One region of the Streptomyces sp. NPDC001415 genome, then DNA from elsewhere that is predicted to be linked to it. Evidence: riboswitches for the same ligand, from Rfam matches in the RefSeq annotation. Region 1 holds a riboswitch; the other holds the start of a gene.
What was found. A riboswitch is a leader RNA that binds a small molecule or an ion and turns the genes downstream of it on or off. The one in region 1 is predicted to bind glycine.

Region 1 (11,017 bases):
CTCTCGCTGGTCGACGAGCGGGGCCGGATCGTCGAGGACGACCGGGCGCTGCTTGTGATGCTCGACCTGGTCGCCGCCGAGCGGCGCAGCGGGCGGGTGGCCCTGCCGGTCACGACCACCAGAATCGCCGAGCAGGTGGCGGCGTACCACGGCACTCAGGTGGAGTGGACGACCACTTCGCCGGACGATCTGACCAGGGTGGGCCGCGAAGAGTCCACTATCTTCGGCGGGGACGGGCGTGGCGGGTTCATCGTGCCCGAGTTCAGCAGCGTCTTCGACGGCGCGGCCGCGTTCGTGCGGCTCATCGGGCTGGTCGCACGCACCCAGCTCACGCTCAGCCAGATCGATGCGCGGATACCGCAGGCGCATGTGCTGCGGCGGGACATCCCGACGCCGTGGGCGGTCAAGGGCATGGTGATGCGCCGGGTCGTGGAGGCCGCCGGCGGCCGATTCGTGGACACGACCGACGGCGTACGGGTCGTCGAGGCCGATGGACGTTGGGTGATGGTGCTGCCCGATCCGGCCGAGGCCGTCACTCATCTGTGGGCCGAGGGGCCGGACGACGTGTCGGCGCAGGCGCTGCTCGACGAATGGGCCGCAGTGGTCGACAGCGCAGGTCACTGACGTTGTAGCGGTGTGCCGGGCCAAGCTTGGAGGTGCGGCTCGGCACACCGGTGGGGCCATTCGGTGGTAGCGGCGGCGACGTGCGACGATGTGCGGCATGCCGCAGCAGCCCCCCGTTCGGAGCACGCCGTCTCCGCCTCCGCGTCCCGACGCGTCGATGTCGCTGCTGACCAATGTCATGGACCACGCGCTTGACGACGGCTATGCGGAGGCGACCGCCCGCCGCAAGGCCGAGGGCGATGCCGGGATGCCGCGCACGCTGAAGGCCAAGCTGGGTCTCGCGGCCGGTCTGGTGCTTGCCGCCCTGGTCGTGACGGTCGGGGCCGCGCAGGCCCGTATCACCGCTCCCGTGGTCGCCAAGGAGCGCCAGGAGCTGATCAACCGGGTCGAGTCGGAGACCAAGGCCGCCGACAAGCTGCAGAACGATGTCGACGGGCTGCGGACCGAGGTCGGGGACCAGCAGCGCAAGGCGCTTGAGAAGCACGGCGGCGACCAGGGTGAACTCGTGGAGCTGTTGTCCGGCGCCACCGAGGTGCACGGGCCGGGTGTGAAACTGGTCGTCGACGACGCCAAGGACACGGCCCAGGGCGACGGGAGCCGCCCCCGGGAGAGCACGACCTTCGCGGACACCGGCCGGGTGCGCGACCGCGACATGCAGCGCGTCGTCAACGGGCTGTGGCAGTCGGGCGCGGAGGCCATCGCCATCAACGGGCAGCGCCTGACATCGTTTTCGGCGATCCGGGCCGCGGGCGACGCCATACTGGTCGACAACAGGCCACTGGTGCCGCCGTACACGGTGCTCGCGGTGGGGGACGGCAAGAAGCTGAGTACCGACTTCCAGGACAGCGCGGACGGTCAGTACCTGCATGTGCTGGAGCAGAACTACGGGATCAGGGCCAGCATTTCGGCCGAGGGAGACGTGCGTCTCCCGGCGGCGCCGAGCCTGACCGTACGGACAGCAAAGCCAATGGCCACGGGCGCCGGCAAGGGCGTGGCCGATACAGGGAAAGGCACATCGTGATCGCCGTACTTGGCCTCGTCGTGGGAGTCGTGGTCGGACTTTTCGTCCGGCCCGAGGTGCCTGCGGTGGTCGAGCCGTATCTGCCGATCGCCGTGGTGGCGGCACTCGACGCGGTCTTCGGCGGGCTTCGTGCCATGCTCGACGGCATCTTTGTCGACAAGGTCTTCGTCGTCTCCTTCCTGTCGAACGTGGTGGTCGCGGCTCTGATCGTGTTCCTCGGCGACAAGTTGGGCGTCGGCGCGCAGCTGTCGACCGGCGTGGTCGTGGTGCTCGGCATCCGGATCTTCTCCAACGCCGCCGCCATCCGACGGCACGTCTTCAGGGCCTGAGGCCGATGAGCGACGCGAAGAACACCGATCAGGGTGACGGCGACGAGCAGCGGCCCGTCGACGCGCCGGACGAAGCAGGCGAGGCGAAGGCTCAGCTGACGGGGCGCCAGCGGCTCGCCGCGGGGCTCTGGCCGCCGCGGGTCAGCCGTGCGCAGCTCATCGTGGCGCTGCTGCTGTTCGTCCTCGGCCTCGGCCTCGCCATCCAGGTCCGCTCCAACAGCGACAACAGTGCGCTGCGTGGCGCCCGCCAGGAGGATCTGGTGCGGATCCTGGATGAACTCGACTCGCGTACGAAGCGTCTTGAGGATGAGAAGCAGCGTCTGGAGGGTCAGCGCACCGAGCTGGAGACCAGCTCGAACCAGGCCGAGGAGGCGCGCAAGCAGACCGTGGAGAAGGAGCAGCAGCTCGGCATCCTGGCCGGCACGGTCGCGGCGCAGGGGCCCGGCATCACGTTGACGATCAGTGACCCCAAGGGCGCTGTCGAGTCCGACAAGGTACTTGACACCGTGCAGGAGCTGCGCGCAGCAGGGGCGGAGGCGGTCCAGATCAACGACGTCCGTGTGGTGGCCAACACCTACTTCTCGGACGAGACCGGTGGCATCGGTATCGACGGCAAGAAGGTCACCGCGCCGTACGTCTTCAAGGTGATCGGCAGGCCGCAGGATCTGGAACCGGCTCTGAACATCCCCGGTGGAGTCGTGCAGACTCTGGAGAAGGAGCAGGCCACCGCCACAGTGGCCCGCTCGGAGAAGATCGTTGTGAACGCCTTGCGAGCCGCGAAGCGGCCTGACTACGCTCAGTCGTCCTCGCACTGATGAGAGTGGGCGTGAGACCTGCCGCACAAGGGCAGGAGGTTGCGGGGGGTCGCCGCTTCGTAACAGTGGTGCGTGGTGGAAACTGTTTGGCGGATACGGACGTTGTGAGGATGTCCGGGTCGGCAGGTGTGTTGATTCTGGGTTCGTCCTGCCCCACGGGCGGGTCTATTTCGGTCAAGGGGAATCGCCCGTGAAGTTGTTTGCGAAGTTGTTCGGCAAGAGCGCACGCCAGGACGGCGGCAGCGCCGCCAGGCACCGTGCTCAGCGCCCCGGAGGGGCGGAGGAGCAGGGCGGCGAGCGTCCGCTGTTCCGCGATGAGGTGGCTGGTTCCGGTGGTGACATTCCGGGCGCGTCGTCTGTTGACCCCGCGGGTGCAGGCCGCATAGGTTTCGGAGAACCGTCAACCTCAAGTACGGGTGGAGGGTTTGACTCCGACCCGTATGCCACCAGTGCCCACGCGGTGCCGCCGCGGCAGGAGGATCCGTCGATGTCGGGCATGCCTGTTTGTACGAGGTGCGGGCACAGCAATGCCGCCGCCAGCCGTTTCTGCTCCAACTGCGGGGCCCCGCTGCGGCCCGGTGTCGTTCCGGAGCGCGCCTCCGAGACCACCTCGACCATCTCGATCTCGGGCCTTGAGGCGTACGACGCCGAGGTGACCGGCCAGACGCAGCTGCCGTCGCTCTCCCCGGAGGCACAGGCCGCGGTCGACGCCCTGCCGCAGGGCTCGGCGCTCCTGGTGGTGCGCCGCGGGCCGAACTCGGGAAGCCGCTTCCTCCTGGACGGCGAGCTGACCACGGCCGGCCGTCACCCGCAGAGCGACATCTTCCTGGACGACGTGACGGTCTCGCGCCGCCACGTGGAGTTCCGGCGCGGTCCCGACGGGCGTTTCACCGTCTCCGACGTCGGCAGCCTCAACGGCACCTACGTGAACCGCGAGCGGATCGACTCCGTCGACCTGGCCAATGGCGACGAGGTCCAGATCGGGAAGTACCGCCTGGTCTTCTACGCGAGCCAGCGCTCTCTCTGAGTCCCGGCCGGGGAAGATTCATGCTGCAGACACCGACCGGCGGTGCCGGATCCGGCACCGCCGCCGCGGGCGGCCGGCTGATGAGCATCGGCGGGGTGCTCAACCAGCTGCGCGACGAATTTCCCGAAGTGACGATCTCGAAGATCCGGTTCCTGGAGTCCGAGGGCCTGGTGGAGCCCCGGCGTACGCCGTCGGGGTACCGCAAGTTCAGCGCCGAGGACGTCGAACGTCTCGCCCAGGTACTGCGGATGCAGCGGGACCACTATCTGCCGCTCAAGGTCATCCGCGAGCACCTGGACGCGCTGGGCCGCGGCGAGCAGCCTTCCCTGCCGGCCTCCGGCGGCCCCCGGGAGCTGCTCGACGGCCTCGGCGAGCAGGACGCTGACCGGCCCACGGCCGCCCGGGTGGGCCGGGCGGAGCTGATGGCGGCCGCCGAGGTCACCGAGGCGGAACTGGCCGAGTGGGAGTCGTACGGCCTGGTCACGCCCGGGCCCGAGGGCGGCTTCGACGCGGAGTCGGTGAATGTGGCGCGACTTGTGGCGGATCTGGGGCGATTCGGTCTGGAACCGCGCCATCTGCGCGCCATGAAGGCCGCCGCGGACCGCGAGGCGGGTCTGGTCGAGCAGGTGGTGGCTCCGCTGCGGTTGCACCGTAATCCGCAGACCAGGGCCCATGCGGAGGCCACCACGAAGGAGCTCGCGGCGCTGTCCGTGCGGCTCCATGCGGCACTGGTGCAGACCGCCCTGGGTGTCCGGCTTCACTGATCTTGTAGGTGCCCGACTACCCAAACCTGCCGAGCACGTCCTAGGGTTGCTGTGTGAACGAGCTCGACGTCGTGGGTGTCCGGGTGGAAATGCCCTCCAACCAACCGATCGTGCTCCTGCGTGAAGTGGGAGGCGATCGGTACCTCCCCATCTGGATCGGTCCGGGGGAGGCGACCGCGATCGCCTTCGCCCAACAGGGGATGGCGCCGGCGCGGCCGCTGACGCACGACCTTTTCAAGGACGTCCTTGAGGCCGTGGGCCAGGAGCTGACCGAAGTCCGCATCACGGACCTGCGCGAAGGCGTCTTCTACGCGGAGCTGGTCTTTGCCAGTGGTGTGGAAGTGAGCGCCCGGCCGTCCGACGCCATAGCGCTGGCCTTGCGCACCGGAACGCCGATCTACGGCAGTGACGGGGTCCTCGACGACGCGGGAATCGCCATTCCGGACGAGCAGGAGGACGAGGTCGAGAAGTTCCGCGAGTTCCTCGACCAGATCTCGCCCGAGGACTTCGGCACCAACAGCCAGTGAGCACCGGATGCGCGTGATCCGGGGGCCGTCCCCGGGGTGCCGTGCGCGGCGCGTACGCCGGGGCGGTTTCGGCGCATTCGAGTAGCCTTTCCCACAAGAGAGACACGGGAAACCACTCTCAGGGTGATTATCACTCGGCGTGCCGAGTGTGGCGATCGTTGACGCACCCCGAGTGACTGCCTACCGTCGAGTGGGCAGGTCAAGGACGGAGGGTCGGCGTGAGAATGAGCGGCGACGGTACGGCAGGGGGCGCTCCCGGACGAAGTCCGGGGGAGAGCGGGCCGTACCCGCTTCACAGCAGTGCGGCCGACCCGAGTACCGAGACGATCGGATACCGGGGGCCGACCGCGTGCGCGGCGGCGGGGATCACCTACCGACAGCTCGACTACTGGGCCCGTACCGGCCTGGTCGAGCCCAGTGTCCGTCCGGCCTACGGCTCGGGAACCCAGCGTCTTTACAGCTTCCGGGACGTCGTCGTCCTGAAGATCGTCAAGCGCTTCCTCGACACCGGTGTCGCGCTCCAGAACATCCGCGCCGCCGTGCAGCACCTGCGTGAGCGCGGCTTTCGCGACCTGGAGCGGATGACGCTGATGAGCGACGGGGCCACGGTGTACGAGTGCTCGTCCCCGGACGAGGTCGTGAACCTGCTCCAGGGCGGCCAGGGGATCTTCGGGATCGCCGTGGGCGTGGTGTGGCGGGACGTCGAGGCGGCCCTTTCGCAACTGCACGGCGAGCGTGTCGACACCGGCGAGACCCTGGTCGGGCACAACCCGGCCGACGAGCTGGCCAGGCGCCGCAACCGCGCGGTCTGAGCCGCCCGGCGGCCGTGCCGGGGCCGATTGTCAGTGGCGTACGGCAGCATCAGTGATGTGAGAGCCGCGCCGACCATCCTGCATCTGGACATGGATGCCTTCTTCGCCGCCGCAGAGCAGGCGTCGAAGCCCAGCCTGCGCGGAAAGCCGGTCATCGTGGGCGGCCTCGGCCCGCGCGGGGTGGTCTCGACGGCGTCGTACGAGGCCAGACGTTTCGGGGTGCGCTCGGCGATGCCGATGGCGCAGGCCCGGCGGCTCTGTCCGAACGCGGCGTATCTGGTGCCGCGCTTCCAGCTGTACCGCACGATCAGCGAGCAGGTGATGGAGCTGCTCGGCCGGCTGTCGCCGCTGGTCGAGCCGCTGAGCCTGGACGAGGCCTTCGTGGACCTGGAGGCCGGCGGGGTGGCCTTCGGGTCGGTCACGGCGCGGGAGGCCGGTGAGCGGCTGCGCAGGGACATCAGGGCGGTCACCGGGCTGAGCGGGTCGGTCGGGCTCGCCGGATCCAAGATGCTGGCCAAGATCGCCTCCGAGCAGGCGAAGCCGGACGGGCTCGTGCTCATAGAACCCGGCACCGAGCGGGAGCTCCTCGCCCCGATGCCGGTGCGCACCCTGCCGGGCGTGGGCCCGGCCACCGGGGAGCATCTGCGGCGGGCCGGGATGACGACCGTGGCCGACCTCGCCGAGGCCGGCGAGGACGAGCTCGTACGGCTGCTCGGGAAGTCGCACGGGGCCTCGCTGTACCGGATGGCGGCCGGGCACGACGACCGGCCCGTGGTGGCCGAGCGGGACACCAAGTCGGTGTCGGTGGAGGACACCTTCGACGTGGACCTGCACGACCGGGTGCGGATCATGACCGAGGTCGGCCGGCTCGCGGACCGGTGTGTGCAGCGGCTACGGGCGTCCGGGCACTCCGGCCGCACCATCGTGCTCAAGGTCCGCCGCTACGACTTCTCGACGCTGACGCGGTCCGAGACGTTGCGCGGGCCCACGGACGACCCGGGGGTGGTGCGGGAGGCCGCCGGGCGCCTGCTCGACTCCGTGGACACCACGGGCGGCGTGCGGCTGCTCGGCGTGGGGGTCAGCGGGCTCGCCGACTTCACGCAGGAGGACCTGTTCGCGCAGGCCGCCGAGGAGCGGGCCTCGGAGGCGCGGGCCGAGGAGGAGCCCGAGAACGAGGAGACCCCGGCGGCCGCTGCGGAGGCGGAGCCCGTGGAGGACCCGGCCCAGCGGCGGTGGCTGGCCGGGCACGACGTCACGCACGCCGAGTACGGGCCGGGATGGGTGCAGGGCAGCGGCGTGGGGCGGGTCACGGTGCGCTTCGAGACGCCGGCCTCGCTGGTGCCGGGGCGGGTGCGGACCTTCAGGGTGGACGACCCCGGCCTGGCGCCGTCGGAGCCACTGCCCCTGGTGGAGAAGGCGGAGCCGCTGTCCCCGGTCGAGGAAATCGAGACCAAGACAGAGACAGAGACCGAGACAGAGGCGGAGACCGAGGCGGACGGGGAGGCGGAGGCGGAGCCCGGAGGTGGGGCCCCGGCCGGTCAGGAGTCGCCGTTGGCAAGGCGGCCGAAGTCGCGGTCGGACGGCGGCGGGCCGGGGTCGGGGGCCGCGATGTCCAGACCGTAGTGGTGATACAGCTGGAGCTCCTGTTCCGGGGAGAGGTGGCGGCCCACGCCGAAGTCGGGGGCGTCCTTGATCAGGGCGCGCTCGTAGGGGACGTGCAGCGCCTCGTCGACCAGGGTGCTGGGTTCGAGCGGGACGAAGGCGTCCCGGCTGAACAGGCCGGTGCGCACCGCCGCCCACTCCGGTGCGCCCGTCGCGTCGTCGAGGTAGACCTCGTCCACCGTTCCGATCTTGCGTCCACTGCGGTCGTACGCCTTGCGGCCGATCAGGCTGCGCGGATCGATATCGGTCTGCACGGTCCCTCCAACTGGTCGCAACCGTTCACAACTGCTCCATAAGCACTACGAAAGTGCACATCGCGGGTGTTGGCCACTTGAGCAGTTGGACAAAGATTCGGGCTCGGACCTCGCTGGTAGGCTGGCAAACGGCTGCTGACCCCGTGCGGGAGAGTCCTCCGAAGTGCTCACTGAGTTCTCGGCGGGCGCCGAAGGAGCAACTCCTCCCCGGAATCTCTCAGGCCCACGGACCGCACGGACGAGGTCACTCTGGAAAGCAGGACGGGGGATGCGCGGGCACTTCGGCCCGGGCGGAACCTTTCCTCACCGACGGTGAAAACCGGGTCGCCTCTACGCGCCCCGGTGAAGCTCTCAGGTTGAGATGACAGAGGGGGAGGCCGTCCGGGTACCCGCGCCGTGGTGCCCCTCGCAGGTCGTGCGACCAGGAGGCCTCCGTAATGACCGCCAACCGCATTCCGCTCAGCCAGCTGGAGCGTGGCATCCCGTTCGAGCAGCGCCACATCGGGCCCGATGCCGAGGCTCAGGCGAAGATGCTCGCGCAGGTCGGCTACGGCTCGCTCGACGAGCTGACCGCCGCCGCCGTCCCCGACGTCATCAAGAGTGCCGGGGCGCTGGGGCTGCCCGAGGCGCGGACCGAGGCCGAGGTGCTCGCCGAGCTGCGTCAGCTCGCGGACCGCAACCAGGTGCTCGCCCCGATGATCGGCCTCGGCTACTACGGCACGTTCACGCCGCCGGTGATCCTGCGCAACGTCATGGAGAACCCGGCCTGGTACACGGCGTACACGCCTTACCAGCCGGAGATCTCGCAGGGCCGCCTTGAGGCGCTGCTCAACTTCCAGACCATGGTCGCCGAGCTGACCGGCCTGCCGACGTCGGGCGCCTCGCTGCTCGACGAGGGCACCGCCGCCGCCGAGGCGCTCGCCCTCTCCCGGCGCGTGGGCAAGGTCAAGGGCGGGGTCTTCCTCGTCGACGCCGACACCCTGCCGCAGACCGTCGCCGTGATCCAGACGCGTGCCGAGCCGACCGGCGTCGAGGTCGTCGTCGCCGATCTGAGCGAGGGCATCCCGGCCGAGGTGGCCGAGCGCGGCGTCTTCGGCGTGCTGCTCCAGTACCCGGGCGCCTCAGGCCAGGTCCGCGACCTGAAGCCCGTCATCGACGCGGCCCACGAGCTCGGCGCGATCGTCACTGTCGCCGCCGACCTGCTCGCCCTCACCCTGCTCGCCTCCCCCGGCTCGCTCGGCGCGGACATCGCCGTCGGTACGACCCAGCGCTTCGGCGTCCCGATGGGCTTCGGCGGCCCGCACGCCGGGTTCATGGCGGTGCAGGAGAAGTTCGCCCGCAGCCTGCCCGGCCGCCTCGTCGGGGTCTCCGTCGACGCGGACGGCAACAAGGCCTACCGTCTGGCCCTGCAGACCCGCGAGCAGCACATCCGCCGCGAGAAGGCCACCAGCAACATCTGCACTGCCCAGGTGCTGCTCGCCGTCATGGCCGGGATGTACGCCGTCTACCACGGCCCGGACGGGCTGAAGCAGATCGCGCAGCGCACCCACCGCTACGCCGTCGTGCTCGCCGAGGGCCTGAAGGCCGCCGGTGTCGACGTCGCCCACGGCGCCTACTTCGACACCCTCACCGTGCGGGTCCCGGGCAAGGCCGCGGGCGCCGTCGCCGCGGCCCGCCAGGGCGGGGTCAACCTGCACCTGGTCGACGCCGACACCGTCTCCATCGCTTGCGACGAGACCACCACCCGGGCCCAACTGGCCGCCGTCTGGGCCGCGTTCGGGGTCCACGCGGATGTCGAGGCACTGGATGCCGCGGCCGTCGACACCCTGCCCGCCGCCCTGCTGCGCAGCGACGAATTCCTGACCCACCCGGTGTTCCACCAGCACCGCTCCGAGACCGCGATGCTGCGCTACCTGCGCAAGCTCGCCGACCGCGACTACGCGCTCGACCGCGGCATGATCCCGCTCGGCTCCTGCACCATGAAGCTGAACGCGACCACCGAGATGGAGCCGGTGACCTGGCCCGAGTTCGGCCAGATGCACCCCTTCGCTCCGGTCGAGCAGGCCGCCGGCTACCTCACGCTCATCCGCGAGCTTGAGGAGCGGCTCGCCGAGGTCACCGGCTACGACGCGGTGTCCATCCAGCCCAACGCCGGTTCGCAGGGCGAGCTCGCGGGTCTGCTCGCGGTCCGCGCCTACCACCGCGCCAACGGCGACACCCAGCGCACCATCTGCCTCATCCCGTCCTCCGCGCACGGCACCAACGCCGCGAGCGCCGTGATGGCCGGAATGAAGGTCGTCGTCGTCAAGACCGCCGACGACGGCGAGGTCGACGCAGACGACCTGCGCGCCAAGATCGAGCAGTACCGCGACGAGCTCTCGGTGCTGATGATCACCTACCCGTCCACGCACGGCGTGTTCGAGGAGCACGTCGCCGACATCTGCGGTCTGGTCCACGAGGCCGGCGGCCAGGTGTACGTCGACGGCGCCAACCTCAACGCCCTGGTCGGGCTCGCCAAGCCGGGCAAGTTCGGCGGCGACGTCTCGCACCTCAACCTGCACAAGACGTTCTGCATCCCGCACGGCGGCGGCGGCCCCGGCGTCGGCCCGGTCGGTGTGCGTGCGCACCTCGCGCCGTACCTGCCGAACCACCCGCTGCAGCCCAGCGCCGGTCCGGAGACGGGCGTCGGCCCGATCTCGGCCGCCCCGTGGGGCTCGGCCGGCATCCTGCCGATCTCGTGGGCGTACGTGCGTCTCATGGGCGGCGAGGGCCTCAAGCGCGCGACCCAGGTCGCCGTGCTCGCCGCGAACTACATCGCCAAGCGCCTGGAGCCGCACTACCCGGTGCTCTACACCGGTCCCAACGGACTGGTCGCGCACGAGTGCATCGTGGACCTGCGGCCGCTGTCCAAGGCGACCGGCGTCAGCGTCGACGACATTGCCAAGCGCCTGATCGACTACGGCTTCCACGCGCCGACCATGTCGTTCCCGGTGGCCGGCACGCTGATGATCGAGCCCACCGAGTCCGAGGACCTGGCCGAGATCGACCGGTTCTGCGACACGATGATCGCGATCCGCGGCGAGATCGAGAAGGTCGCCTCCGGCGCCTGGCCGGCCGACGACAACCCGCTGGCCAACGCCCCGCACACCGCGGCCGCGCTCGGCGGCGAGTGGAACCACGCC
Region 2 (11,017 bases), on a different contig from region 1:
ACGCGGCGAAGTCCAGCTGGCGCGGGTAGGCGGACCAGCCGGCCACGATCAGCTGCGGCTTCGACTCCTTGGCCAGGCGCTCGACCTCGGCCATGTCGACCTCGCCGGTCTCGTCGACGTGGTACGGGACCACGTTGTAGAGCTTGCCGGAGAAGTTGATCTTCATGCCGTGGGTCAGGTGGCCGCCGTGGGCCAGGTTCAGACCCATGATCGTGTCGCCCGGCTTGAGCAGCGCGAACATCGCGGCCGCGTTCGCCTGGGCGCCCGAGTGCGGCTGCACGTTGGCGGCCTCGGCGCCGAAGAGCGCCTTGATGCGGTCGATCGCGATCTGCTCGACCACGTCGACGTGCTCGCAGCCGCCGTAGTAGCGGCGGCCCGGGTAGCCCTCGGCGTACTTGTTGGTGAGGACCGAGCCCTGGGCCTCCATGACCGCGACCGGAGCGAAGTTCTCCGAGGCGATCATTTCGAGGGTGGACTGCTGACGGTGGAGCTCGGCGTCGACGGCGGCGGCGACGTCCGGGTCCAGCTCATGGAGGGGCTGGTTCAGAAGCGACATCAGACGATCCCTGTTTCCCTGTATCCCTGTGGTTTCCGGGTCAGCTGGCGAAGTCGGTGTACTCGTCGGCGGAGAGCAGGTCGCCCGGCTCGTCCGTGACCTTCACCTTGAACAGCCAGCCGCCCTCGAACGGAGCGGAGTTCACCAGGGCCGGGTCGTCCACGACGTCCTGGTTGGCGGCGACGACCTCACCGGTGACGGGGGAGTACAGGTCGCTGACCGACTTGGTGGACTCCAGCTCGCCGCAGGTCTCGCCCGCGGTCACCGTGTCACCCACGTTCGGAAGCTGTACGTACACGACGTCACCGAGCGCGTTGGCCGCGTGCTCCGTGATGCCGACCGTCGCCACACCGTCCTCGGTGGCCGACAGCCACTCGTGCTCCTTGCTGTAACGCAGCTGCTGGGGGTTGCTCATGACCTGAATTCTCCTGTACGCGGGGGAGTGCTGATGACGGGGTCTCGACGAGTGTCTCGGACAGCGAGACGAGAAGCGTGGTGCGGCAGGGACGCGAGGGTCACTTCTGGCGCTTGTAGAAGGGCAGCGCGACGACCTCGTACGCCTCGTGCGTCCCGCGGATGTCGATGCCGACCCCGGCGGTTCCGGGCGCGGCGTGCGCGGCGTCCACGTACGCGATGGCGATCGGCTTGCCAAGGGTCGGCGACGGGGCGCCCGAGGTGACCTCGCCGACGACCTCGCCGTCCGCCACGACCGAGAAGCCGGCACGCGGCACCCGGCGGCCCTCGGCGACCAGCCCGACCAGCTTGCGCGGCGGGTTCGCGGCGGCCTTCTCGGCGGCGGCCTCCAGCGCCTCGCGGCCCACGAAGTCGCCGTCCTTCTCGAACTTCACGACCCGGCCGAGCCCGGCGTCGAAGGGAGTGAGCGCGGTCGTCAGCTCGTGCCCGTACAGCGGCATGCCCGCCTCAAGACGCAGCGTGTCGCGGCAGGACAGGCCGCACGGCACGAGGCCCGCGTCCTGGCCGGCCTCGGTCAGCGCGCGCCACAGCCGCTCGGCGTGCTCGGGCGCCACGAACAGCTCGAAGCCGTCCTCGCCGGTGTAGCCGGTGCGGGCGATGAGGGCGGGAACACCGGCGACGGTGCCGGGCAGACCGGCGTAGTACTTCAGGCCGTCGAGGTCCGCGTCCGTGACGGACTTCAGGATGCCGGGGGACTCGGGGCCCTGGATGGCGATCAGCGCGTACGCGTCGCGGTCGTCGCGGACCTCGGCGTCGAAGCCGGCCGCGCGCTCGGTGATCGCGTCGAGCACGATCTGCGCGTTGCCCGCGTTGGCGACCACCATGTACTCGGTCTCACCCAGGCGGTAGACGATCAGGTCGTCGACGATCCCGCCGTCCTCCTGGCAGATCATCGTGTACCGGGCGCGGCCGGGGCCGATGGTGGCGATGTTGCCGACGAGCGCGTAGTTCAGCGCCTTCATGGCCTCGGGGCCGGTGACGGTGATCTCGCCCATGTGGGACAGGTCGAACAGCCCGGCGCGGGTCCGTACGGCGTTGTGCTCGTCGCGCTCGCTCCCGTACCGCAGCGGCATGTCCCAGCCCGCGAAGTCGGTCATCGTGGCGCCCAGCGAACGATGCAAGGCATCGAGGGCGGTGAGGCGGGGGGCGTTGCTCATGGATGTGGCTCCAAGGTCCCGGGGCATGACGGTCGAGGACATCCTCCCCATCTGTCATCGGAACCTGAGAGGTTCACCGGCGCGCGCTGCGCGTCACGGCTTGCACCTTGGGTGGGGACGCCCGGCAGGGGACGGCCCGCTTTTCAGATCTGCCTCACCCGCGCGGTACGGGGCCTGAGAGATTCAAGGGAGGAACTTGCTCCTTCGGCGCCCCAGCTCACAGTGCTGAGGACTCTCCCGCGCGGATTCGAACGGCCGGTATGCAGTTGGCGCGCACATCATTGCACGCATCCCGGAAGCGGCAAATCGTTGGCGAGCTATTACCGTCTCTTTACACTTCGTGGGCAGGGGTCGCGGGACCCGAACAGGGGGGAGAGCCATGACGGTTGGACGGAACACGGGCCAGGTGCGGGAAGTGCCCGCGGCGGAAGGCCTCGGTCTTCAGGGGCCGGGAGGACGGACACGGCCGGAGGTACGGGATCTGCGGGGGCGGCCCGAGCAGACCCCGCCGGAGCTGCTCTTCGACGCGGGCGACGTCGTGGTGGTGTCGGGTCTGCCCGGCAGCGGCAAGACGACGCTGATGCGCCGCGCCGTCACCGACCGCCGCATCGACTCCCAGGACACCCGGCTCGCCTGGCAGCGACGGCTGCCCGGGATTCCGTACGCCCTGTACCGCCCGCTGACCCGGACCGCGCACTTCGCCAGGACCTGGTGGGCGCTGCGCTCCGGCGACAGCCTCGTCGTGCACGACTGCGGTACGCAGGCGTGGGTACGGCACTGGCTCGGCCGCGGGGCCCGGCGCAGGGGACGCACGCTGCGGCTCGTCGTGCTCGACGTGCCGGCCGGCACCGCCCTGGAGGGCCAGGCGATCCGGGGCCGCTGGGTGTCGAAGTACGCCTTCGCCCGGCACCGCGGCGCGGCCCGCCGCCTCATAGCCCAGGTGGAGGCCGGGCGGCTGCCGACCGGCTGCGCGAGCGCGGTCCTGCTCGACCGGGAGTCGGCCTCCGCGCTGCACCGCATCGGCTTCGGGAAGTAGCGCCCCGTGGCGCGCGCCGGGCCCTTTCCCGGCACCCTTTCCCCACCCCGCGCCCTCGGCGCTAGGGTCGTGGGGCACGACAGCAGTCGGGGGAGAAGGACGGCACATGAACTTTCCGGAGCAGGCGTTCGCGCATCCGCACGGCGGCGGAGGCTGGCCGGGCAACGAGCTCGAAGAGGCCCTGGCGGCGGCGCTCGGCCACGCCGACGCGGGTCCCCGCCTCATAGAGGTGCTCGGCCGCAGCGTCGTCTGGGTGCCACTGCCCAACGGCGGCAGCCAGGACAGCGCCGACCTCGACCTGCCCACCATGGAGCTCGACGGCGCCCCCTACGTCCCCGTCTACAGCTCCGAGCAGCAGTTCCTGCAGTGCGTCGGCTCCCACATGTCGTTCGCGGTGGCACCCGCCGTCGAGTTCGCCCGCGGGCTCCCGCCGCAGCTCGGCATCGCGGTCAACCCCGAGGGCGCGGTGGGCATGCCGCTGCCCCCGCCCGCCGTGGCCCAGCTGTGCCGTACCGGGCGTACCGCGCTCGACGGACCCGCGTCCGGCGCCCGGGTACGCCTCTTCGAGCCGGACTGGCAGGAGGACCCGGTGGAATTCCTGGGCGTCGCCTCCGAGGAGTTCGAGGCGACCGGTGTGGTGCTCAGCGCCCGCCGCGCGCTCGCCTCCATCGAGGGCGACTCGCCCACGCTCTTCATAGGCGTGGAGTTCTCCACCTGGGACGGGGCGGGCCGCAACGCCCCCATGGAGGCGCTCGGCCGCGCGCTCGGCCGGGTCCCGGTCGGCTGGCCGGTCAACCTGGTCCTGCTCGATGTGACCCAGGATCCGGTCGCCACCTGGATGCGCGAGCGGGTGCGACCGTTCTACGCGCGGGCCCAGTAACAACCGCCGGGTACGTCGCGGCAGGTCCCGCCGGGTCATGGCGGTGTCTGTACGGCGGCTTAACCTGGTTTCATGACTCTTGTATCCCCGCAGCCGCACGCGTGTGCCCGGGGCTGCGGGGCGGCGCAGGCGTCGGCACGGTGGATCGAAGAGGGGCGGGACCCAGGGTGAGCGCGTCAGGCACCGCGGCGGCCGGGCAGGTCGAGCACATGCTGCGCCAGGTGACGCCCGGGCGCTACGACGTGTACGAGGCGCTGCTCCACGCCCTCGCGGACCCCGCGTCCGGCCGGCTCTGGATGCTGCTGTGGAACGGCCGCCCGGGCTCCCCGGACGCCCAGTACGGAAACATGGAGGTCGACGGCGTCGCGTACGCGCCCTGTGTGACCTCCGCGCAGGAGCTCGCCGCCAGCGGCTGGAACCGGGCGCACGAAGTGACCGGCGCCCTCGAAGTCGCCCGCGCCCTCTACCCCGATCGGTACGGGATCTGGCTCAATCCGCACGCGCCCGGCGGCGGCGTGGGCATCCCCTGGACCGATCTGCGGCGCATCGCCACCGGCCTGGACCGGATGCCCGCCGGGCCGCTGAGGCTCTCCGAACCGGCCGTGGAGATCCCGCAGTTCTACGCCCTGCTCGCGCAGAACGCGCACCGCACCCCGGCCGTCCGCTCGCTGCGCCGGGCCTGGGTGCAGCCCGCGCTCGGCACGCCGTACCTCGCGATCGGGCTCGACCTCTACAACACCGGCCCGCAGGCGGTCGAGGCGGTGCGGGCGATGATGCAGCAGTCCGTCGCCGCCGTGCCGGACGGGCTCGCGGTGTCCACGGTCGCGATGTCGGACGAGTACGACCCGGTCGGCATGTGGCTGAAAGCCAACGCCCGGCCCTTCTACGACCGCGAGGCGCACGCCGCCCCGGCCCCCGGGACCGCCGGATACGGCTACCCGCCGGCCGCCCCGCGCACGTACTGAATCCGGTCTCGTTCGGCACCCCAACCGGGACAGACCCTGACAAGTCCCCCTTCACGTAAGGGGAATGTCCGTTCTGATGAGGCGAAGACCGCAATAGTCCCGGGCGCCGCATGCGCCCCAACTTCCGCATGTCCGCCCCTGGTTCACACGCGTCCGGATAACGGAAACCCTCTCTCCGCATCACGTTTGCGCATACTTTCGCCGTCAGGTCTGGCGGGTGATCGCGAGGCCATTGAAGACTCCCGGCATGCAGGGCCGTTCGGGCCCTTGTGCGAGCAGCTCGACGCGCTGCTTGGTGTCGCCCCCCGCTCGCACTGCTGATGGGAACGCGCCGCTACAGCGGCAAGTGCGGGCCGGTCACCGCCGGTTGAGAGGGGTCCTTGCCACGATGACGGCACCATTGCACGACACACCCGCCGACGCGGACCCGACCGCGGACATCAGTGTCACGCCCGGCGGCGAGACCAGAACCGTCGAGGGGCGGTCGCTGGGCCGTATCGCCTGGAACCGGCTGAAGAAGGACAAGCTCGCCCTCACCGGTGGCATCGTTGTCGTGTTCCTGGTCCTCGTCGCGATCTTCGCGCCGCTGATCGTCGACGCGTTCGGACATCCGCCGGAGGAGTTCCACGAGGACCAGATCGACCCGCTGCTCTCCACACCCGTGGGCAGCTGGGGCGGCATCAACTCGCACTTCCTGCTGGGAGTTGAGCCGGTCAACGGCCGCGACGTGTTCAGCCGGATCGTCTACGGCGCGCGGATCTCGCTGCTCGTGGGCTTCCTCGCGGCCGTCTTCGCGGTCCTCGTCGGCACCGTGCTCGGAGTGATCGCCGGCTACTTCGGCGGCTGGCTCGACGCGATCATCAGCCGCGTGATGGACATGCTGCTCTCCTTCCCGCAGCTGCTCTTCATCATCGCGCTGATCTCCGTGGTCCCCAGTCAGCTCTTCGGCCTCAGCGGCACCGGGGTGCGGCTGCTCGTGATGATCCTCGTCATCGGCTTCTTCGGATGGCCGTACGTCGGGCGCATCGTGCGCGGTCAGACGCTCTCCCTGCGCGAGCGCGAGTACGTCGAGGCGGCACGCAGCCTCGGCGCGGGCCGCGGCTACATCCTGTTCAAGGAGCTGCTGCCCAACCTGATCGCGCCGATCACCGTCTACATGACGCTGATGATCCCCACGAACATCCTCACGGAGGCGGCGCTCAGCTTCCTGGGAGCGGGCGTCAAGCCTCCCACCGCCTCGTGGGGGCAGATGCTGTCGACGGCGATCGCGACCTACCAGTCCGATCCGATGTTCATGATCATCCCGGGTGTGGCGATCTTCATCACCGTGATGGCGTTCAACCTCTTCGGCGACGGCGTCCGCGACGCCTTCGACCCGAAGGGCTCCCGCTGATGCGGGAATTCGAAGACTCCGGCCCGGCGCACCGCACGGGCCGCGACACCCAAGACGCCCACTACGGAGGAAGCGAGATCGTGACAACCCTAGGTTCATCAAGGCGAAAGACGGCCGCCGGCGCGGCCATCGTCGTTGCGGCTCTGCTGTCCACCGCGGCCTGCGGCGGAGGCGGCAGCAGCAGCAAGGGCGGCAGTGCCCCCGGCTTCAACGCGGCCAACAGCAAGGTTGCCAACGCGTCGACGAAGAAGGGCGGGGAGCTCAAGTTCGTCGGCACCCAGGACGCCGACTCGTGGGACCCGCAGCGCGGTTACTACGGCTTCATGTGGGACTACGCGCGCTACTACACGCGCACGCTGATCACCTACAAGCCCGGCCCGGGCAAGGAGAGCGAGACGCTCGTCCCGGACATAGCGACCGGTCTCGCGGACGTCTCGGCGGACAAGAAGACGTACACGTACCACCTGAAGGACGGCGTCAAGTGGGAGGACGGCAAGCCCGTCACCTCCAAGGACGTCAAGTACGGCATCGAGCGCATCTGGGCGCAGGACGTCATCTCCGGCGGCCCCGTCTACCTGAAGGACGTCCTCGACCCCAAGGGCGACTACAAGGGCCCCTACAAGGACACCTCCGCCGACAAGCTGGGCCTGTCCGCGATCGAGACGCCCGACGACAAGACCATCGTCTTCAAGCTGCCGGCGCCCAACGTCGACTTCCAGCAGATGCTGGCCATGCCCTCGGGCTCCCCGGTCCGCCAGGACAAGGACACCCAGTCGAAGTACGGCCTGAAGCCGTTCTCGCTCGGCCCGTACAAGTGGGAGTCCTACTCGCCCAACAAGTCCATGGTCCTGGTCCGCAACGACCAGTGGGACCCGAAGACGGACAACGTCCGCAAGGCCCTCCCGGACAAGATCAGCCTCACCCTGCTCAGCAGCGCCGACGAGATGGACAGCCGTCTGATCAACGGTGACTACGACGTCGACCTCAACGGCACCGGCCTCAGCCCGGCCGGCCGCACCAAGGCGCTCCAGCAGCACAAGGGCAACGTCGACAACCCGGACACCGGCTACATCCGCTACGCGGTCTTCCCGCAGACGGTGGCCCCGTTCGACAACGAGCACTGCCGCAAGGCCGTCATCTACGCCGCCGACCACAAGTCCCTGCAGACCGCCCGCGGTGGCCCGCAGGCCGGTGGTGACATCGCCACCAACATGCTGCCGCCGATCATCAGCGGTTCGGACCCGAAGTACGACCCGTACGGCGTGACCGCCAACGACGGTGCGCCGAACATCGCCAAGGCCAAGGAAGAGCTCGCCGCCTGCGGCCACGCCGACGGCTTCTCGACCACCATCGCGGTCCGCAACAACAAGCAGGTCGAGGTGGCCACCGCGCAGTCGATGCAGGCCGCGCTCGCCAAGGTCAACATCAAGGTCGACATCGACCAGTACGACGGTTCGCAGACGACCGGCATCATCGGCAACCCCGAGGTCGTCAAGAAGAAGAACTACGGAATCATCATCATGGGCTGGGGCCCGGACTTCGCGTCCGGCCAGGGCTTCCTGCTCCCGCTGGTGGACTCCAAGTACATCCTGCCGAACGGCAACAACAACTACTCGATGCTGAAGGACCCGGCGATCGACCAGCTCTTCGACCAGGCCATCGCGGCGGGTACCCCCGAAGAAGCTGCCGGGCTCTACAAGCAGATCAACCAGAAGGTCTCCGAGCACGCCGTCTACCTGCCGTTCGTCTTCGAGAAGAACGTCAAGTGGCGCAGCTCCCGCCTCACCAACGTCTACACGACGACCAACAACAACGGTTTCTACGACTACGCCTCGCTCGGCGTCGAGAAGTGACCGTCGTCCAATCGCTCCGCCGGCGCACCCGCCGCTAGGCACGAAGGGCAGGTGAAGGCCGTCGCGTGACGGGTCGGGGGTACCGTAATCCGGTGCCCCCGGCCCGCCGCCGGGCCGAGAGCAGTGCTCGCATATCTCATCAGGCGGTTTTTCGCCGCCATCGTGATGCTGCTGATCGTCATGCTCGTGACGTTCGGCATCTTCTTCCTGGTTCCCAAGTGGACGGGCGTCGACCCGGCCACCATGTACGTCGGCAAGCAGTCCGACGCAGCTGCTCTCGAAGCGGTCCGCTCCAAGCTGGGTCTCGGCGACCCGATCTTCGTGCAGCTCTTCGACTTCGTGAAGGGCATCGTGGCCGGCCGTGACTACACAGGCGGCGGCTCGACGATCCACTGCGACGCCCCCTGTTTCGGCTACTCGTTCAAGAACGAGCAGGCGATCTGGCCGGTCCTCAAGGACCGTTTCCCGGTCACCCTGTCGCTGGTCATCGGCGCGGCCATCCTGTGGGTCATCTTCGGTGTGCTCACCGGTGTGGTGTCCGCCCTCAAGCGCGGCTCGCTGTGGGACCGCTTCTCCATGACCGTGGCCCTGGCGGGCGTCTCGCTCCCCATCTACTTCACCGGTCTGCTGTCGCTGGCGATCTTCACGTACCAACTGCACTGGATCGACGGCGAGTACGTGCCGTTCAGCGAATCGCCATCGGGCTGGTTCAGCGGTCTGCTGCTGCCCTGGATCACGCTCGCCTTCCTCCAGGCGGCGATGTACGCCCGCCTCACCCGGGCGACCATGCTCGAAGTGATGGGCGAGGACTACGTCAGAACCGCCCGGGCCAAGGGCCTGAGCGAATCCACCGTCATCGGCAAGCACGCCATGCGGTCCACCATGGCGCCGATCCTGACGGTGCTCGGCATGGACATCGGCGCCCTCATCGGCGGCGCGATCCTCACCGAGACGACCTACAGCATCCCGGGTCTCGGCCGGGCCGTGCTGCAGGCGATCGGCGAGCGCGACCTTCCGGTGATCCTCGGTGTCACGCTGATCACCTCGGCGGCGGTGATCTTCGCGAACCTCGTCGTGGACCTCCTGTACGCCGTGATCGACCCCCGAGTGAGGCTCGCATGACCGACCTGAACAAGACCGGCGCCGCGGTCGGCGAGCCGGTCGCGGGTGAGCGGCCCTCGGACGCCTTCCTGGACGTACGCGACCTGAAGGTGCACTTCCCGACCGACGACGGCCTGGTCAAGTCCGTCGACGGGCTCAGCTTCTCGCTGGAGAAGGGCAAGACCCTCGGCATCGTGGGCGAGTCCGGCTCCGGGAAGTCCGTCACCTCGATGGGCATCATGGGCCTGCACACGGCCGGCCAGTACGGCAAGCGCAAGGCCCAGATCTCCGGCGAAATCTGGCTGAACGGCAAGGAGTTGCTCTCCGCCGACCCGGAGGACGTGCGCAAGCTGCGCGGCCGCGACATGGCGATGATCTTCCAGGACCCGCTGTCCGCGCTGCACCCGTACTTCACCATCGGCAAGCAGATCATCGAGGCGTACCGGGTCCACCACGACGTCGACAAGAAGGCGGCGCGCACCCGGGCGATCGAGATGCTCGACCGGGTCGGCATCCCCCAGCCCGACAAGCGCGTCGACTCCTACCCGCACGAGTTCTCGGGCGGCATGCGCCAGCGCGCCATGATCGCGATGTCGCTTGTGAACAACCCCGACCTCTTGATCGCGGACGAGCCGACGACCGCCCTGGACGTCACCGTCCAGGCGCAGATCCTCGACCTGATCCGGGACCTGCAGAAGGAGTTCGGCTCCGCGGTCATCATCATCACCCACGACCTGGGCGTGGTCGCCGAGCTCGCCGACGACATCCTGGTGATGTACGGCGGCCGGTGCGTGGAGCGCGGCCCGGCCGAGAAGGTCTTCTACGAGCCCCGCCATCCCTACACGTGGGGCCTGCTCGGCTCGATGCCGCGCATCGACCGGGAGGAGACGGAGCGTCTCATCCCGGTGAAGGGCTCCCCGCCGTCCCTGATCAACATCCCGTCCGGCTGCGCCTTCAACCCGCGCTGCCCGTACGCCGATGTGCCCAAGGACAACATCACCCGGACCGTACGCCCCGAGCTGGCCGAGGGCGAGCGCGGTCACTGGACCGCCTGCCACATGACGCCGGACGAGCGGGAGCGTATCTGGACCGCAGAGATTGCGCCCAAGCTGTGAGCGAGGACAAAGGCGTGACGGACAACGACGGGACGATTCCCGCGCAGAGCAAGGGCGACGCGGTCCTGACCAAGAAGACCGAGCTCAACAAGGACGCCGCCCCCGGCGAGGTCCTGCTCAAGGTCAGCGGCCTGCAGAAGCACTTCCCGATCCGCAGCGGTGTGCTGAAGCGGCAGACCGGCTCGGTCAAGGCCGTCGACGGCATCGACTTCGACGTGCGCTCCGGCGAGACGCTCGGCGTGGTCGGCGAGTCCGGCTGCGGCAAGTCGACGATGGGCCGCCTGATCACCCGGCTGCTCGAACCGACCGGTGGAACGGTCGAGTTCGAGGGCCGGGACATCACCCACCTCGGGGTGCGCGGCATGCGTCCGATGCGCCGCGACGTCCAGATGATCTTCCAGGACCCGTACTCCTCGCTGAACCCGCGGCACACGGTGGGCGGCATCATCTCCGCCCCCTTCAAGCTGCAGGGCGTCACGCCGGAGGG

Region 2: it holds a riboswitch for glycine, as region 1 does, so the genes downstream of both, gcvT (glycine cleavage system aminomethyltransferase GcvT) here and gcvP (aminomethyl-transferring glycine dehydrogenase) in region 1, are expected to answer to the same signal.

The regions. Positions count from the first base shown of each region.
Region 1 covers NZ_JBSFIE010000023.1:2,859-13,875, forward strand. The annotation lists gene ACWC2B_RS26240 (mannose-1-phosphate guanyltransferase) at 1-624, shown strand, start outside; gene ACWC2B_RS26245 (DUF881 domain-containing protein) at 713-1,645, shown strand; gene ACWC2B_RS26250 (small basic family protein) at 1,642-1,974, shown strand; gene ACWC2B_RS26255 (DUF881 domain-containing protein) at 1,980-2,789, shown strand; gene ACWC2B_RS26260 (FHA domain-containing protein) at 2,872-3,816, shown strand; gene ftsR (transcriptional regulator FtsR) at 3,837-4,580, shown strand; gene ACWC2B_RS26270 (bifunctional nuclease family protein) at 4,634-5,107, shown strand; gene ACWC2B_RS26275 (MerR family transcriptional regulator) at 5,332-5,919, shown strand; gene ACWC2B_RS26280 (DNA polymerase IV) at 5,977-7,542, shown strand; gene ACWC2B_RS26285 (PRC-barrel domain-containing protein) at 7,458-7,835, opposite strand; glycine riboswitch at 7,972-8,078, shown strand; gene gcvP (aminomethyl-transferring glycine dehydrogenase) at 8,273-11,017, shown strand, end outside.
Region 2 covers NZ_JBSFIE010000008.1:283,695-294,711, reverse strand. The annotation lists gene glyA (serine hydroxymethyltransferase) at 1-556, opposite strand, end outside; gene gcvH (glycine cleavage system protein GcvH) at 597-971, opposite strand; gene gcvT (glycine cleavage system aminomethyltransferase GcvT) at 1,072-2,187, opposite strand; glycine riboswitch at 2,341-2,437, opposite strand; gene ACWC2B_RS14090 (AAA family ATPase) at 2,567-3,223, shown strand; gene ACWC2B_RS14085 (enhanced serine sensitivity protein SseB) at 3,330-4,103, shown strand; gene ACWC2B_RS14080 (enhanced serine sensitivity protein SseB C-terminal domain-containing protein) at 4,271-5,068, shown strand; gene ACWC2B_RS14075 (ABC transporter permease) at 5,457-6,461, shown strand; gene ACWC2B_RS14070 (ABC transporter substrate-binding protein) at 6,539-8,314, shown strand; gene ACWC2B_RS14065 (ABC transporter permease) at 8,438-9,436, shown strand; gene ACWC2B_RS14060 (ABC transporter ATP-binding protein) at 9,433-10,530, shown strand; gene ACWC2B_RS14055 (ABC transporter ATP-binding protein) at 10,545-11,017, shown strand, end outside.